Regions from separate parts of the Actinoallomurus liliacearum genome, predicted to be linked through region 2. Evidence: predicted binding sites of a transcription regulator. Region 2 holds the regulator's gene; the other holds the start of a gene.
The links. The regulator HspR, encoded in region 2, represses chaperone genes until heat shock. The targets are predictions, from matches to a motif close to ANTTGAGTCNNNNNGACTCAANT.
Positions count from the first base shown of each region.

Region 1 (7,053 bases), on a different contig from region 2:
TCGAACACCAAGCGCTAGTTTGATCTCATGCGCGTTCTCGTCACCGGTGGTTCCGGATTCGTGGGCTCGTACACCGTCGCGGCGCTGCTCCGGGCGGGTCACCACGTGCGAGTGCTCGTACGCGATCCCCGCCGGGCGGCCACGGTCCTCGGCGGTGTGGGCGTCGACGCGGAGGCCGTGGAGATGTATCCCGGAGACATGCTCGACGCGAAGGCGGTCGCCCAGGCCCTCGACGGCTGCGACGCCGTCGTCCACGCCGCGGCCGCGCTCGGCGTCACCGATCCCCGCACGAGCGTCCTGGAGGTCAACGTCGCCGGCACCCGCAACGTGGTCCGCGGCGCGGTCGCCCGGGGACTCGACCCGGTGATCCACGTGTCCACGGTCGCGGCGTTCGTCCCACCGGCGGGGCCGGTGATCCGGGCGGACGATCCCCTCGCGCATCCGCGTACGGACTACGGTCTGTCGAAGGTCGCGGCCGAACGCTACGTCCGCCGCCTGCAGGCCGACGGCGCGCCCGTCACCGTCTTCTACCCCGGCGGCGTCATCGGCCCCCGGCAGCCGCACCTGGACGCGATGATGGCCGGCCTGGCCGGGGCGCTCAACCTGATCTGGCCGACGCCGGGCGGCGGTGTGTCGCTCCTCGACGTACGCGACCTGGGCGAGGCCGTGGCCCGTGCGACCGTTCCCGGTCTCGGGCCGCGCCGGTACATGCTGGGCGGGCACTACCTGACCTGGCCGGAGCTCGCCGACCGCTGCGACGCCCTCACCGGCGTGCGCTGCCGCCGGGTCCCGGTCCCCGGAGCGGGGATGATCGCGCTCGGGGCGCTGCTGGACGCGGTCAAGCGGATCCGCACGTTCGACTACCCGCTGACCCGGGACGCCGCGCGGATCATGGTGACCCTCGTGCCCTCCGACGACGCCGCGACCATCGACGCGCTCGGCCTCACGCTCCGGCCGGTCGAGGAGAGCCTCACGGACTCCCTGCGCTGGCTCGCCGCCGCCGGGCACCTGGCCCCCGCCCGCGCCGGACGCCTGGCCCCCGCTCGGGCCGGACACCCGACTCACGCCCGCGCAGGACGCCCGACCCCCGGCCGTGCCGGACGCCCCTCCCCCGCCCGCGCCGCACGGCCGACGCCTGGTCCGGGCTCAGGCGACGCAGCCCCGAACGACACCACGAGTGCCGCCCGCAGAAAGGCAGGACCTGTCATGGCACCGAGCAGGCTCAAGACCGTCATCTCCCCGCCGGTCCAGCGGATGGCCGGATCCGCGTGGTTCGCCAAGGTCGGGCCGAAGGTGGTCCCGCCCCTGGACCGCGCGCTGCACCGGCTGTCCGGCGGCCGGCTCCTCCTGGCGCAGTACATCGTGCCCAGCCTCGTGCTGACGGCCACCGGGCACCGCAGCGGCCTGCCCCGCCGGACGCCGCTGGCCTGCCTGCCCGAACCGGACGGCTCCTACCTCGTGGTCGGCAGCAACTTCGGCCGCGAGCACCATCCCGCGTGGACGACGAACCTGCTGCACGAGCCGAACGCCGAGGTCGACCACCGGGGCCGTACGATCCCGGTCACCGCACGGCTGCTGGAGGGGGCCGAGCGCGCCGAGGTCTGGCCCCGGCTGGTGAAGGTCTGGCCGACGTTCGACCGGTACGTCGAGCGCTCCGGGCGGGAGCTCCGGGTCTTCCGCCTCGAACCGCGGGACTGACCGCCCGTACGCGAACGGCGCCCCTCCCGCGAGGGAGGGGCGCCGCTCCGGAGTGCCGGATCGCCCGGCCGGTCAGGAGTACCGGACCACACGGCCCGTCAGGCGGCGACGGCGTTCCGCGTCGTCGCCGGCTCCAGCGCCAGTTCGAGCACCTCCCGGACGTCGCTGACCGGGTGGACGGTCAGCTGCTCCAGGACCTCGGCGGGCACGTCGTCCAGGTCGGGCTCGTTCCGCTTGGGGATGATCACCGTGGTGACCCCCGCCCGGTGCGCGGCGAGCAGCTTCTGCTTGACGCCGCCGATGGGCAGGACCCGCCCGGTCAGCGACACCTCGCCGGTCATCGCGACGTCCGTGCGGACGAGCCGCCCGGACAGCAGCGACGCGAGCGCCGTCGTCATCGTGATGCCGGCGCTCGGCCCGTCCTTGGGCACCGCGCCGGCGGGCACGTGGACGTGCACGCCCCGGTCCTTCAGGTCTCCCACCGGGAGCTCCAGCTCCGCGCCACGCGACCGCAGGTAGGACAGCGCGATCCGGGCCGACTCCTTCATCACGTCGCCGAGCTGGCCGGTCAGGGTGACGCCGGTGTCGCCGGTCTCCTTGTCGGCCAGCGACGCCTCGATGTAGAGCACGTCGCCGCCCGCGCCGGTGACCGCCAGGCCGGTCGCGACGCCCGGCACCGCCGTGCGCCGCTCGGACTCGTTCAGCGACGTCTCCGGCGTGAAGCGCGGACGGCCGAGGTAGTCGCGCAGGTCACCGGCGCCGACCGTCACCGGCAGCGCCTGCTCCTCCAGCGCGACCTTCGCCGCCACCTTGCGCAGCACCCGGGCGATCGCCCGCTCCAGGCTCCGCACGCCGGCCTCGCGGGTGTACTCGCCCGCGAGCAGCCGCAGCGCGTCCTCGCCGATCGTCACCTCGTCGGCGGTCAGGCCCGCCTTGTCGAGCTGACGGCGCAGCAGGTGGTCGCGGGCGATGGCGACCTTCTCGTCCTCGGTGTAACCGTCGAGGGCGACGAGCTCCATGCGGTCCAGCAGCGGGCCGGGGATGGTCTCCAGCGCGTTCGCCGTCGCCAGGAAGACGACGTCGGACAGGTCGAGCTCCACCTCGAGGTAGTGGTCCCGGAACGTGTGGTTCTGCGCGGGGTCCAGCACCTCCAGCAGCGCCGCGGTCGGGTCGCCGCGGTAGTCCGCGCCGACCTTGTCGATCTCGTCGAGCAGCACGACCGGGTTCATCGTGCCGGCCTCGCGGATCGCCCGGACGACGCGGCCGGGCAGCGCGCCGACGTACGTCCGGCGGTGACCGCGGATCTCGGCCTCGTCCCGGACGCCGCCGAGCGCCACGCGGACGAACTCACGGCCCATCGCCCGCGCCACGCTTTCCCCGAGCGACGTCTTCCCGACTCCGGGCGGGCCGACCAGGGCGAGGACGGCGCCGGACCGCCGGCCGCCGATCACACCGAGGCCGCGGTCCTCCCGCCGCTTGCGCACGGCGAGGTACTCCACGATCCGCTCCTTGACGTCGTCCAGACCCGTGTGGTCCTCATCGAGGATCCGGCGGGCGCCGGCGATGTCGTAGGCGTCCTCGGTCCGCTCGTTCCACGGGATGTCGAGGACCGTGTCCAGCCAGGTCCGGATCCAGCCGCCCTCGGGCGACTGGTCGGAGGTCCGCTCGAGCTTGTCGACCTCCTTCAGGGCCGCCTCGCGGACCTTCTCCGGCAGGTCGGCCGCCTCCACCCGCGCCCGGTAGTCCTCCTCCTCCGAGGACGGGTCACCGTTGAGCTCGTTCAGCTCCTTGCGGATCGCGGCGAGCTGCTGGCGGAGCAGGAACTCCTTCTGCTGCTTCTCGACGCCCTCCTCGACGTCCTTGCGGATCGTCTCGGCGACGTCCAGCTCCGCGAGGTGCTCGCGGGTCCAGCCGATCGCGAGTTGGAGACGCTCGGTGACGTCGGCGGTCTCCAGGATGCGCGCCTTCTGCTCGGCGCTGAGGTAGGACGCGTAGCCCGCCCGGTCGGCCATCACCGACGGGTCCTCGATCTGCTGGATCATGTCGACGACCTGCCAGGCGCCGCGCTTCTCCAGCACGCCGACGACGAGGGCCTTGTACTCCTTGGCCAGTTCGTCGGCGCGGGCGCCGAGCCCGGTGTCCTCGACCTCGGTGCCCTCCACCCACAGCGCCGCGCCGGGACCGGTCGTCCCGGATCCGATGCGCACGCGGGCGACACCGCGGACGACGGCGCCCGGCCCGCCGCCGGGCAGCCTGCCGATCTGCTCGACGACGCCGAGCGTGCCGACGGCCGCGTACTTCCCATTGATCCGGGGCACCAGCAGCACCCGCGGCTTGTCCTCCGACCGGATGCCCGGCCCCCGGGAGACGGCGCTCGCCCGCGCGGCATCGATCGCCGCCCGCACGTCGCTCTCCGACAGATCGAGCGGCACGACCATCGCGGGCAGCACGACCTCGTCGTCGAGGGGCAGCACCGGCAGGGTGACGATCTTGCTCATCAGGCCTCCAAAAGCTTGAGTCATCCACACTCAAGAAAGAAGAGCCCAGATTAATTTCCGCCCGGCCGTTCGCCGTCAGCGATCACCCACCCGTTGTCCCGTCCGCGACAGAGCCCTACATGACCCCGACCACGTTCCCCGAGCGGCGCCTGAAGAACGCCGATGGCGCCCCACCAGCGCCCTCGACACGGGCGCTGCGCAAACACCACCAAGCAGCCCGCTACTTCGCCAAGAAGCGCTACGCCGCCAACACGCTCGTCTATCACCACCACACCAACGCACCCGTGCTCGAGACCTACTACCCCCAGCCCGGCCCCTATGCCCGACAGCGCGCCCAGTTCGCCGCCGAGGCCGCGGAGTTCGTCCACCGAACATCCCGCGAGGCACCCAATAGCACCGACCGAGTGGGGGTGCTGGACGATCGTCGACTCAACAGCGGACGCCGCCGCCTGATCCTGCCAGACGGTCAACAACGCACCGTCGCCGGTGACGCGACCGACGTCGAACTCACCTCCCGCTACCAACTCGACAAGATTGCCCGCATGCCCTTGACCGACTGAAACGATCGGCTTCGGACTGCGCCCTGTCTCGCCGGCCCGGCCGCCCTGAGCCACCCCGTCATGCGACACCACCACGGCGACCCGATCGGCGCGCTGGCCGCCGCGCCGATCCGCCTTGGGCCCGTCGATGGCCACCAAGGCGGTGACCAGGCGGTCGTCGAAGGACTCGGCATCGTTGAATCCCTCGGTCGCACCGGCCTTCGGACACATGCCGAACGAGCTGTCCTTCTCGGAGATCGCCGTCCGCTGGCCAAGGTCCGGCAGACCCTCGAAATCATGCGAGCGCGGCTTAGAGAGTCTCGGTCACGGGACGGCGGCCGCCGAGGCGGGCGGGAACAGAGGTGAGCGCCGCCACCACGAGCACGGTTGCCAGCACCAGGGTGATCGGCTGCCAGGGCGCGGGAAGCGTGGCTCTGTCGCTGTCGCCGCCGGTGATCGTGTTGATGGCGGCGAACAGCAGGAAGCCTCCCGGGAAGACGCCCAGGATGGCGCCGAGGAGCGCGGGCAGCACCTGCGCGGTCGCCAGGGCGACGGTCGTTTCCTGGGGGGTTGCGCCGAGGGCGCGTGCCAGCGCCGACGCGTGCCGGTTGTCGAGCACCGTCGCCCAGGTGATGACGATGGCGTTGACCGCCGCCAAGGAGAGCAGGATGACCGTCCAGACGAGGAGCACGTGCCGCAGCACCGCCACCTGAGTTTCGGTGTATGCGCCCGTGCCTGGCTGGTCGCCGAGGAAGGCGTTGAGCACCAGCAGGACGTAGATTCCGCTGACCGTGACCGCGATGCTGACCACACCTAGTACCACCCGTCGCGGCCGGCGGGCGGCGACCCGCAGAGCGAGCAGCAGCGGGACTGGCAGTCGCGCTGAGAGAGTGATCAGCCAACCGGTGCGGCGGGGTGGGCGTGCCGCGTCGGCCAGCGCGCTGACGGTGCTGGAGCGGGCCGCGCGCACGGCCGGAACAGCGGTCGCCACCACCGCAACGCCGAGTGCCACGGCGGTCACCAGACCGATCGTGGACCAGGTCAACGACGCCGTCCCCACGCTGCCGACGAGGCCGGCACTGGACTCGGTGAGCAACGGAGCGGTCAGCGCTCCGATCGTCAGCCCGGCCGCGGCCGCGACGACGGCCACGAGGAGATACTCCGCGAGCAGCACGGCAGCGACCAGGCTCGGGGTGCCGCCGACTGTCTTGAGGAGTCCGACGCGTCGGGTCTGGTCGGCCATCCGGCCACCGACCAGGACCGAGAGACTGGCCACGGCGAGCAGGCCGAGCAGCCAGGCACCGATGAGCAGCAGGATCTGGGAGTCCCGGGCCAGGTCGGTGGCGTCGGCGCGGATGCTCTCCCAGGTCTGCATCGGCATGGCGCCGCCATGATCGCCGCCGGTCCGGTCGACGAATGCCTGGACTTTGTCCGGGTTGGCCAGCTTCAGGTTCATCACGTAGGAAAGGGAGCTTCGGTCCGAGGCGAGGCTCCGCACATCCGCCTGGGTGAGCCAGACCAGCCCGGGATTGTGCAGCAACCCCGTCGGCAGGTCCCGGTCGTTGGGGATGGCGCCGTTGATGCAGCCGGCCGAGACGATGCAGGACGCGCCGGGGTAGGGCGGCATGGCTGCGGTGACGGCGACGCCGACGACCTTGAACGACCTACCGCCCAGGGTGACCGAGTCGCCGATGCCCACATCGAGTGAGTCGGCGAAGGCGGCTTCGAGCACTACTCCGCCGTCGCTGACCCAGCCGCCTTGCGTCACCCGGGGCTGGTCGACCGCCGCGACAGTGGCGTCGCGTCCTTCGACCTGCACGTCCGACGTCCGGCCGGACGCCTCGAGCTTCCCCGCGATGACGGGGTACGGTCCGCTGTGTGCGGTGACGCCGGGGGCGGCGGCCAGTTTGCCGAGTTCCGCGAGGCCTGCGGACCGGCCGACGGTGACGACCACGTCTGGTCCCTTGGTCGCCGCCCGGGTGCTTTGGTATGGGTCGCTGGCCGCGTCGCGCAGGACGAGCCCGAGCGTCAGCGTCGTGGTAGCGGCCAGGACGGCGATCAGTAGAAGCGCGGCCTCGGTACGGCGCCGCCGGAGGTCTCGCATGGCGAGACGGATCACGAGGAGGATACGGCCCATGGTGGTCAGTCCTCCAGCCTGATACGCGCGCCGAGTTGCCCGGTGGTGCCGCCGGTCGGCCAGCTCTCGTCCATGAGCACGCCGTCGCGCATCGAGAACTTCCGGTCCGCGGTGGCCGCGATCCGCGCGTCGTGGGTGACGATGACCAGCGTCTGCCCGGAATCGTGCAGGTCCTTGAAGA
Region 1 is NZ_BAABHJ010000032.1:239,454-246,506, forward strand. It holds gene ABD978_RS36310 (nitroreductase family deazaflavin-dependent oxidoreductase) at 28-1,698, shown strand; gene lon (endopeptidase La) at 1,797-4,196, opposite strand; gene ABD978_RS36320 (hypothetical protein) at 4,316-4,756, shown strand; gene ABD978_RS36325 (FtsX-like permease family protein) at 5,046-6,872, opposite strand; gene ABD978_RS36330 (ABC transporter ATP-binding protein) at 6,878-7,053, opposite strand, start outside.
Region 1: lon (endopeptidase La) is a predicted target of HspR. The motif match lies at 4,210-4,232, and genes of this name have one in related genera.

Region 2 (7,053 bases):
GGCCAACAAGGGCGTCAACCCGGACGAGGTCGTCGCGGTCGGCGCGTCCCTGCAGGCCGGCGTGCTCAAGGGTGAGGTCAAGGACGTCCTGCTGCTCGACGTCACGCCGCTGAGCCTGGGCATCGAGACCAAGGGCGGCATCTTCACCAAGATCATCGAGCGCAACACCACGATTCCGACCAAGCGGTCCGAGGTGTTCACCACCGCCGACGACAACCAGCCGTCCGTGGAGATCCAGGTCTACCAGGGCGAGCGCGAGATCGCGGCGTACAACAAGAAGCTCGGCACCTTCCAGCTGACCGGCCTGCCGCCGGCGCCGCGCGGTGTCCCGCAGATCGAGGTCACGTTCGACATCGACGCCAACGGCATCGTGAACGTCGGCGCCAAGGACCTCGGCACCGGCAAGGAGCAGTCGATGACCATCACGGGCGGGTCGGCCCTGCCCAAGGACGACATCGACCGCATGATGCGCGAGGCGGACCAGTACGCGGAGGAGGACCGCAAGCGCCGCGAGGAGACCGAGACCCGCAACAACGCCGACACCCTCGCCTACTCGACGGAGAAGTTCCTCCGCGAGAACGACGAGAAGATCCCGGCCGACGTGAAGACCGACGTCCAGTCGGCGCTGGACGAGGTCAAGAAGGCCCTCGAGGGTACGGACGTCGACGCGATCCGCAGCAGCTCCGAGAAGCTGGCCCAGGTCAGCCAGAAGATGGGCGCCGCGATGTACGCCCAGAACCAGGCGAGCGCCGAGGGCCAGCCGGCCGACGGCCAGGCCGCGGGCGAGCAGGCGAAGGACGACGAGGTCGTCGACGCCGAGATCGTGGACGACGAAAAGGACACCAAGGGCGGCGCGGCGTGACCGGGGCGTCCCCCGCACACCGTGACGAGCTGGTACTCGAGGAGGAAGCGTGACGGAGCGTCGTGACGACGCCGAGGAGCGCCAGGGCCCGGTGATCCGCGACAAGCGGCGCATCGATCCCGAGACCGGTGAGGTTCGGGAGCCGGCGGCCACGCCGGCTCCCGAGTCCCCCACCGCGAAAGCGCCCTCCGGTGCGGACGCCGGCAAGGCGGCCAAGCTCGAGAAGGAGCTGTCCGAGCGCACGACCGACCTTCAGCGGCTGCAGGCGGAGTACTCCAACTACCGCAAGAGGGTCGACCGCGACCGTGCGGCCGTACGCGAGCAGGCCCTCGCGTACGTCCTCGGCGAGCTGCTGCCGGTGCTCGACGACATCGGCCGCGCCCGGGAGCACGAGGAGCTGACCGGCGGGTTCAAGCAGATCGCCGAGTCCCTGGAAGGCATCGTCGGCAAGCTCGGGCTCGAGTCGTTCGGGGAGGCCGGTGAGCCGTTCGACCCGAACGTCCACGAGGCTCTGATGCACTCCTACTCCGACGAGGTCACCGAGCCGACGGCCGTGCAGATCCTGCAGTCGGGGTACCGCATCGGCGAGCGGACCCTCCGGCCCGCCCGGGTGGCCGTCGCCGAGCCGACCGCGGACCTCGGCTCGGAGGCGGAGGCCGCGTCGGAGCCGGAGCCGGAGACGGCGGGTGCGGCCGACGGCGCGAAGCCGGACGCCGAGCCCGGCGGCGACGGCGAGGACTGAGACGAAGACCCACAGCGAAAGAGGTAAGGGACGCCGGTGAGCACCAAGGACTTCATCGAGAAGGACTACTACAAGGTTCTCGGTGTTCCGAAGACCGCGACGCAGGACGAGATCAAGAAGTCCTACCGGAAGCTGGCGCGTCAGTACCACCCGGACGCCAACCGCGGCGACGCCGAGTCCGAGGAGAAGTTCAAGGAGATCTCCGAGGCCTACGACGTGCTGTCGGATGAGAAGCGTCGCAAGGAGTACGACGACGCGCGCAGCCTCTTCGGCGGCCCTCGGCCGCGTGGCGGCGCCCAGGGCGGCTTCGGCTTCGACCTGGGCGACCTCTTCGGCAGCCAGACCGGGGGCACCACCGGCACCGGCGAGCGGATCGGTGACCTCTTCGGCGGGCTCTTCGGCGGCGGCCGCCGGGGGCAGGCCACCCGGCGGCCCCGCCGCGGCACCGACGTCGAGACCGAGGTCACGCTGACCTTCAGCGAGGCCCTCGGCGGCAAGACGGTGCCGCTGCGGCTGACCAGCGAAGCGGCCTGTCCCACCTGCCGGGGCACCGGCGCGAAGGCCGGCACGGTGCCCCGCGTGTGCCCGCGCTGTGAGGGCACGGGGCAGGAAAGCCGCAACGCCGGCGGGTTCGCCTTCTCCGAGCCCTGCCACGAGTGCCACGGCCGCGGCCTCGTGGTCGACGATCCCTGCACCACCTGCCACGGCAGCGGGCGGGCGCAGAGCACCCGCACGATCCAGGCGCGGATCCCCGCCGGTGTCGGCGACGGCCAGCGCATCCGGCTCAAGGCCAAGGGCGCGCCCGGAGAGAACGGCGGGCCCAGCGGCGACCTCTACGTCGTCGTGCACGTCACGGGGCACAAGGTGTTCGGCCGCTCCGGCGACAACCTCACCGTCACCGTCCCGGTGACCTTCCCCGAGGCCACCCTGGGCGCGGAGATCAAGGCGCCGGTCCTGGGCGGCCAGCCCGTCACCCTGCGGATCCCGGCGGGCACCCCGAACGGCCGTACGTTCCGCGTCCGCGGCAAGGGCGCGACGCGACGCGACGGCACCAAGGGCGACCTGCTGGTGACCGTCGAGGTGCACGTGCCCGAACACGTCGACGAGGACACCCGGGAGGCGCTGGAGAAGATCCGCGCGAGCAACAACGGGGACGACCTGCGCAGCGAGCTGCTGCGGCTGGCGAGAGAGGGGTGACGATCATGGATCCGTTCGGCGACGACAGTCCGGTCTACGTCATCTCGGTGGCGGCTCAGCTGTCCGGGCTGCACCCGCAGACCCTCCGCACGTACGACCGGCTGGGCCTCGTGTCCCCCGGTCGTACGGCCGGGCGCGGGCGCCGCTACTCGATGCGGGACATCGTGATGCTCCGGGAGATCCAGCGGCTCTCCCAGGAAGAGGGCATCAACCTCGCCGGCATCAAGCACATCCTCGACTCGCAGCGCGAGTCCGACGCACTCCGCACCGAGGTGGCACGCCTCCGGGCAATGGTCGAGGAGCTGTCCAACGAACTGGAGTCCACGCGCGCCGTCGCGGCCCGGCTCGTCAAGTTGAAGAGTGGCCACGGTTCTGACACTGGAGCGGACCTCGTGCCGATCCGGCAGACCAGCGTGGTGCTGTGGCGATCACGGGGGGAGGAGTAAGTGGATTACAAGCTGACCCAGAAGAGCCAGGAGGCCGTCTCGGTCGCGGTCCGGCGGGCTTCGACCGAGGGCCACCCCCTGGTCGAGCCGGTGCACCTGCTGGTCGCGCTGCTCGGCCAGTCCGACGGCATCGCCGGGCCCCTGCTCGAGGCCGTCGGCGCGGACCCCCAGGCCGTCCGGCGTCGCGCCGAGGAGCAGATCGCCGCGCTGCCGAAGGCCGCCGGGTCGACCGTCAACGCGCCGGACACCTCCCGGCCGCTGCTGAAGGTGATCAACACCGCCGCCAACCGCGCCAAGCGGCTCGAGGACGAGTACGTCTCCACCGAGCACCTCCTCGTCGGCCTGGCCACCGACGGCGGCCCCGTCGCCACCCTCCTGAAGGAGAACGGCGCGACCCCCGACGCCCTGCTGGAGGCGTTCGAGAAGGTCCGCGGCCACGCGCGCGTCACCAGCGAGAACCCCGAAGAGACCTACCAGGCGCTGGAGAAGTACGGCGTCGACCTGACGGCGCAGGCCCGCGACGGGAGGCTCGACCCGGTCATCGGCCGCGACACCGAGATCCGCCGCGTCGTGCAGGTGCTGTCCCGGCGTACGAAGAACAACCCCGTGCTGATCGGCGAGCCCGGCGTCGGCAAGACCGCGGTCGTCGAGGGCCTGGCCCAGCGGATCATCGCCGGCGACGTGCCGGAGACGCTGAAGAACAAGCGCCTGGTCTCCCTCGACCTGGGCGCGATGGTCGCGGGCGCGAAGTTCCGCGGCGAGTTCGAGGAGCGCCTCAAGGCGGTCCTGAACGAGATCAAGCAGAGCGACGGCCAGATCGTCACGTTCATCGACGAGCTGCACACCGTCGTCGGCGCGGGCGCCGCCGAAGGCGCCATGGACGCGGGCAACATGCTCAAGCCCATGCTGGCCCGCGGTGAGCTGCGGATGATCGGCGCGACCACGCTCGACGAGTACCGCGAGCGGATCGAGAAGGACCCGGCCCTCGAGCGGCGGTTCCAGCAGGTCCTCGTCGGCGAGCCGACGGTCGAGGACACCATCGCGATCCTGCGCGGCCTCAAGGGCCGGTACGAGGCGCACCACCAGGTGCAGATCTCCGACGCCGCCCTCGTGTCCGCCGCCGCGCTGTCCGACCGGTACATCACCGCGCGGTTCCTGCCGGACAAGGCCATCGACCTGGTCGACGAGGCCGCCTCCCGGCTCCGCATGGAGATCGACTCGCGGCCCGTCGAGATCGACGAGCTGCAGCGCTCCGTCGACCGGCTCAAGATGGAGGAGCTGGCCCTCGAGAAGGAGTCCGACGAGGCGTCCAAGCGCCGCCTCGAACGCCTCCGCGCCGAGCTGGCCGACAAACAGGAGGGCCTCAACGCCCTCAACGGCCGCTGGGAGCGGGAGAAGGCCGGGCTGAACAAGGTCGGTGAGCTGAAGAAGCGCATCGACGACCTGCGCGGCCAGGCCGAACGCGCCCAGCGCGACGCCGACCTGGAGACCTCCGCCCGCCTCATGTACGGCGAGATCCCCGTGCTGGAGAAGCAGCTCGCCGAGGCGTCCGAGGCCGCCGAGACCCGCGAGACGATGGTCAAGGAGGAGGTCGGCGCCGACGACGTGGCCGAGGTCGTGTCGTCCTGGACCGGCGTCCCCGTCGGCCGGCTCCTCGAAGGCGAGACCGCCAAGCTGCTCCGCATGGAGGACGAGCTCGGCCGCCGCCTCATCGGCCAGACCGACGCCGTACGCGCCGTGTCCGACGCCGTACGCCGGGCGCGGGCGGGCGTCTCCGACCCCGACCGGCCGACCGGGTCGTTCCTGTTCCTCGGTCCGACCGGTGTCGGCAAGACCGAGCTGGCCAAGGCGCTCGCCGACTTCCTGTTCGACGACGAGCGGGCGATGATCCGCATCGACATGAGCGAGTACGCCGAGAAGCACTCGGTCGCCCGCCTCGTCGGCGCGCCTCCCGGCTACATCGGGTACGAGGAGGGCGGCCAGCTCACCGAGGCCGTCCGCCGCCGGCCGTACTGCGTCGTGCTGCTGGACGAGGTGGAGAAGGCCCACCCCGAGGTCTTCGACATCCTGCTCCAGGTGCTCGACGACGGCCGCCTCACCGACGGCCAGGGCCGCACGGTGGACTTCCGCAACACGATCCTGATCATGACGTCGAACCTCGGCTCGCAGTTCCTGGTCGACCCGGCCCTGGACAACGGCGCCAAGCGCGACGCCGTCATGAACACCGTACGGGCGAGCTTCAAGCCCGAGTTCCTCAACCGGCTCGACGACGTCATCGTCTTCGACGCCCTGTCGACCGAGGAGCTCACGAAGATCGTCGACCTGCAGATCGACCGGCTGGCCCGCCGCCTCGCCGACCGTCGCCTGACGCTCACCGTCACCGACGCCGCCCGCGAGTGGCTCGCCCTCACCGGCTACGACCCGGCGTACGGCGCCCGCCCGCTCCGCCGCCTCGTGCAGAGCGCGATCGGCGACCAGCTCGCCAAGGAGCTCCTGGGCGGCGAGATCAGCGACGGCGACGAGGTCATCGTCGACACCGACCTCGGCTCCGACACCCTCACCGTCAAGCCGTCCGTCACCGTCGCCTGACGACAGAAGAGCGGCCCCGGTGAGGGGGCCGCTCGATGCCGACCGGCCTCTCAGCGACCAGCACCGTCACGACGGCCCTCAGACGATGTCGAATTCGTTGCCCTCGGGCGCCTGCATGGCGGCGTAGAGCCCCCATGAGCGACATAGACGCAGGTCAGCGCATCGGCGTTGCCTACCGCATCCCCTGCCTCGATCGGCTTTCGTGCTTCTCGGGCCTGCACGTGGACGGTCTTAGTTGGTCCTCATTGAGAGGGCCCTGCACTTAATGTGCGGAAAGACAAGATGGGGAGACGCTATGTCGCGGATCGAGAGTGACCCGCAGGACGGCTCGGAGCCGGCGGGTGTGAACGTCGCTGATGCGAAGGCCGCAGGGGCCCAGTATGGGTTCGATTTCACCCCTGGGAGCGGCAGCGGTGAGCCCACGGGCGACAGCACCGAAGACCGCGCTTGATGCTGCGCTCTACTCTCCCTTGATGGGGGAGAGCATTGAAAAAGGGCCCGCTCGCGCTTAGGCGCGAGCGGGTTTGAAGTTCTGTCCCCAGCCCCGAAGTGGATCGATCGGTGCAGGTCACGAGGTCTGTGCCGAAAGGACCGGTAGCTGTCAGGTCAGAGATGGCCAGCGAGAGTGACTCGTTCGAGGGCAGCTCGGAGCAGATGGAAGAGCCTTCCCTAGACGGCACCAGCGGGTCGGCGGTCGCGACGGCGTGCCCACCCTCACCGTCAAACCGGCGGTCACCGTCGCCTGACGAGAGAAGAGCGGCCCCGTCAGGGGGCCGCTCGACGCCGGCCTCAGCGGCCGACCTTGCTACTTGCCGGACTCGCCGGACTCCCGGCTCTCGACGTCCTGCGCCCCCTGTCCTTGGGAGGCGTCCTTGTTCGTGTCGAGCTTCGACCAGTCCGGCTTCTGCACCTCGGCCATGACGGGTTCCTCTCCTTCGAGGTCGACTGAGCGCGTCCATCGACGTGCCACTCAAGACTGTCCGGACGGGACACCGTCGTACAACAGGGCGGTGATGAAGCGGCTCGGCGCCGTGATTCCCGCATCCGCCCGACGCGCACTTCCGGGGCACGACCTCCCGTCCCTGCCGGTCATCCTCATCGGCCTGGTCATCACCGGCCTGGGCCTGGCGACGATGGTCGTCGGATTCACGACGGTGATACAGCGGCGTACGCCTGGACCGCTGATCGGCCGGGTCTCGGCAGCGGCCGAAACGCTG
Region 2 is NZ_BAABHJ010000040.1:603,089-610,141, reverse strand. It holds gene dnaK (molecular chaperone DnaK) at 1-862, shown strand, start outside; gene grpE (nucleotide exchange factor GrpE) at 912-1,604, shown strand; gene dnaJ (molecular chaperone DnaJ) at 1,641-2,801, shown strand; gene ABD978_RS41580 (heat shock protein transcriptional repressor HspR) at 2,807-3,247, shown strand; gene clpB (ATP-dependent chaperone ClpB) at 3,248-5,836, shown strand; gene ABD978_RS41570 (MFS transporter) at 6,847-7,053, shown strand, end outside.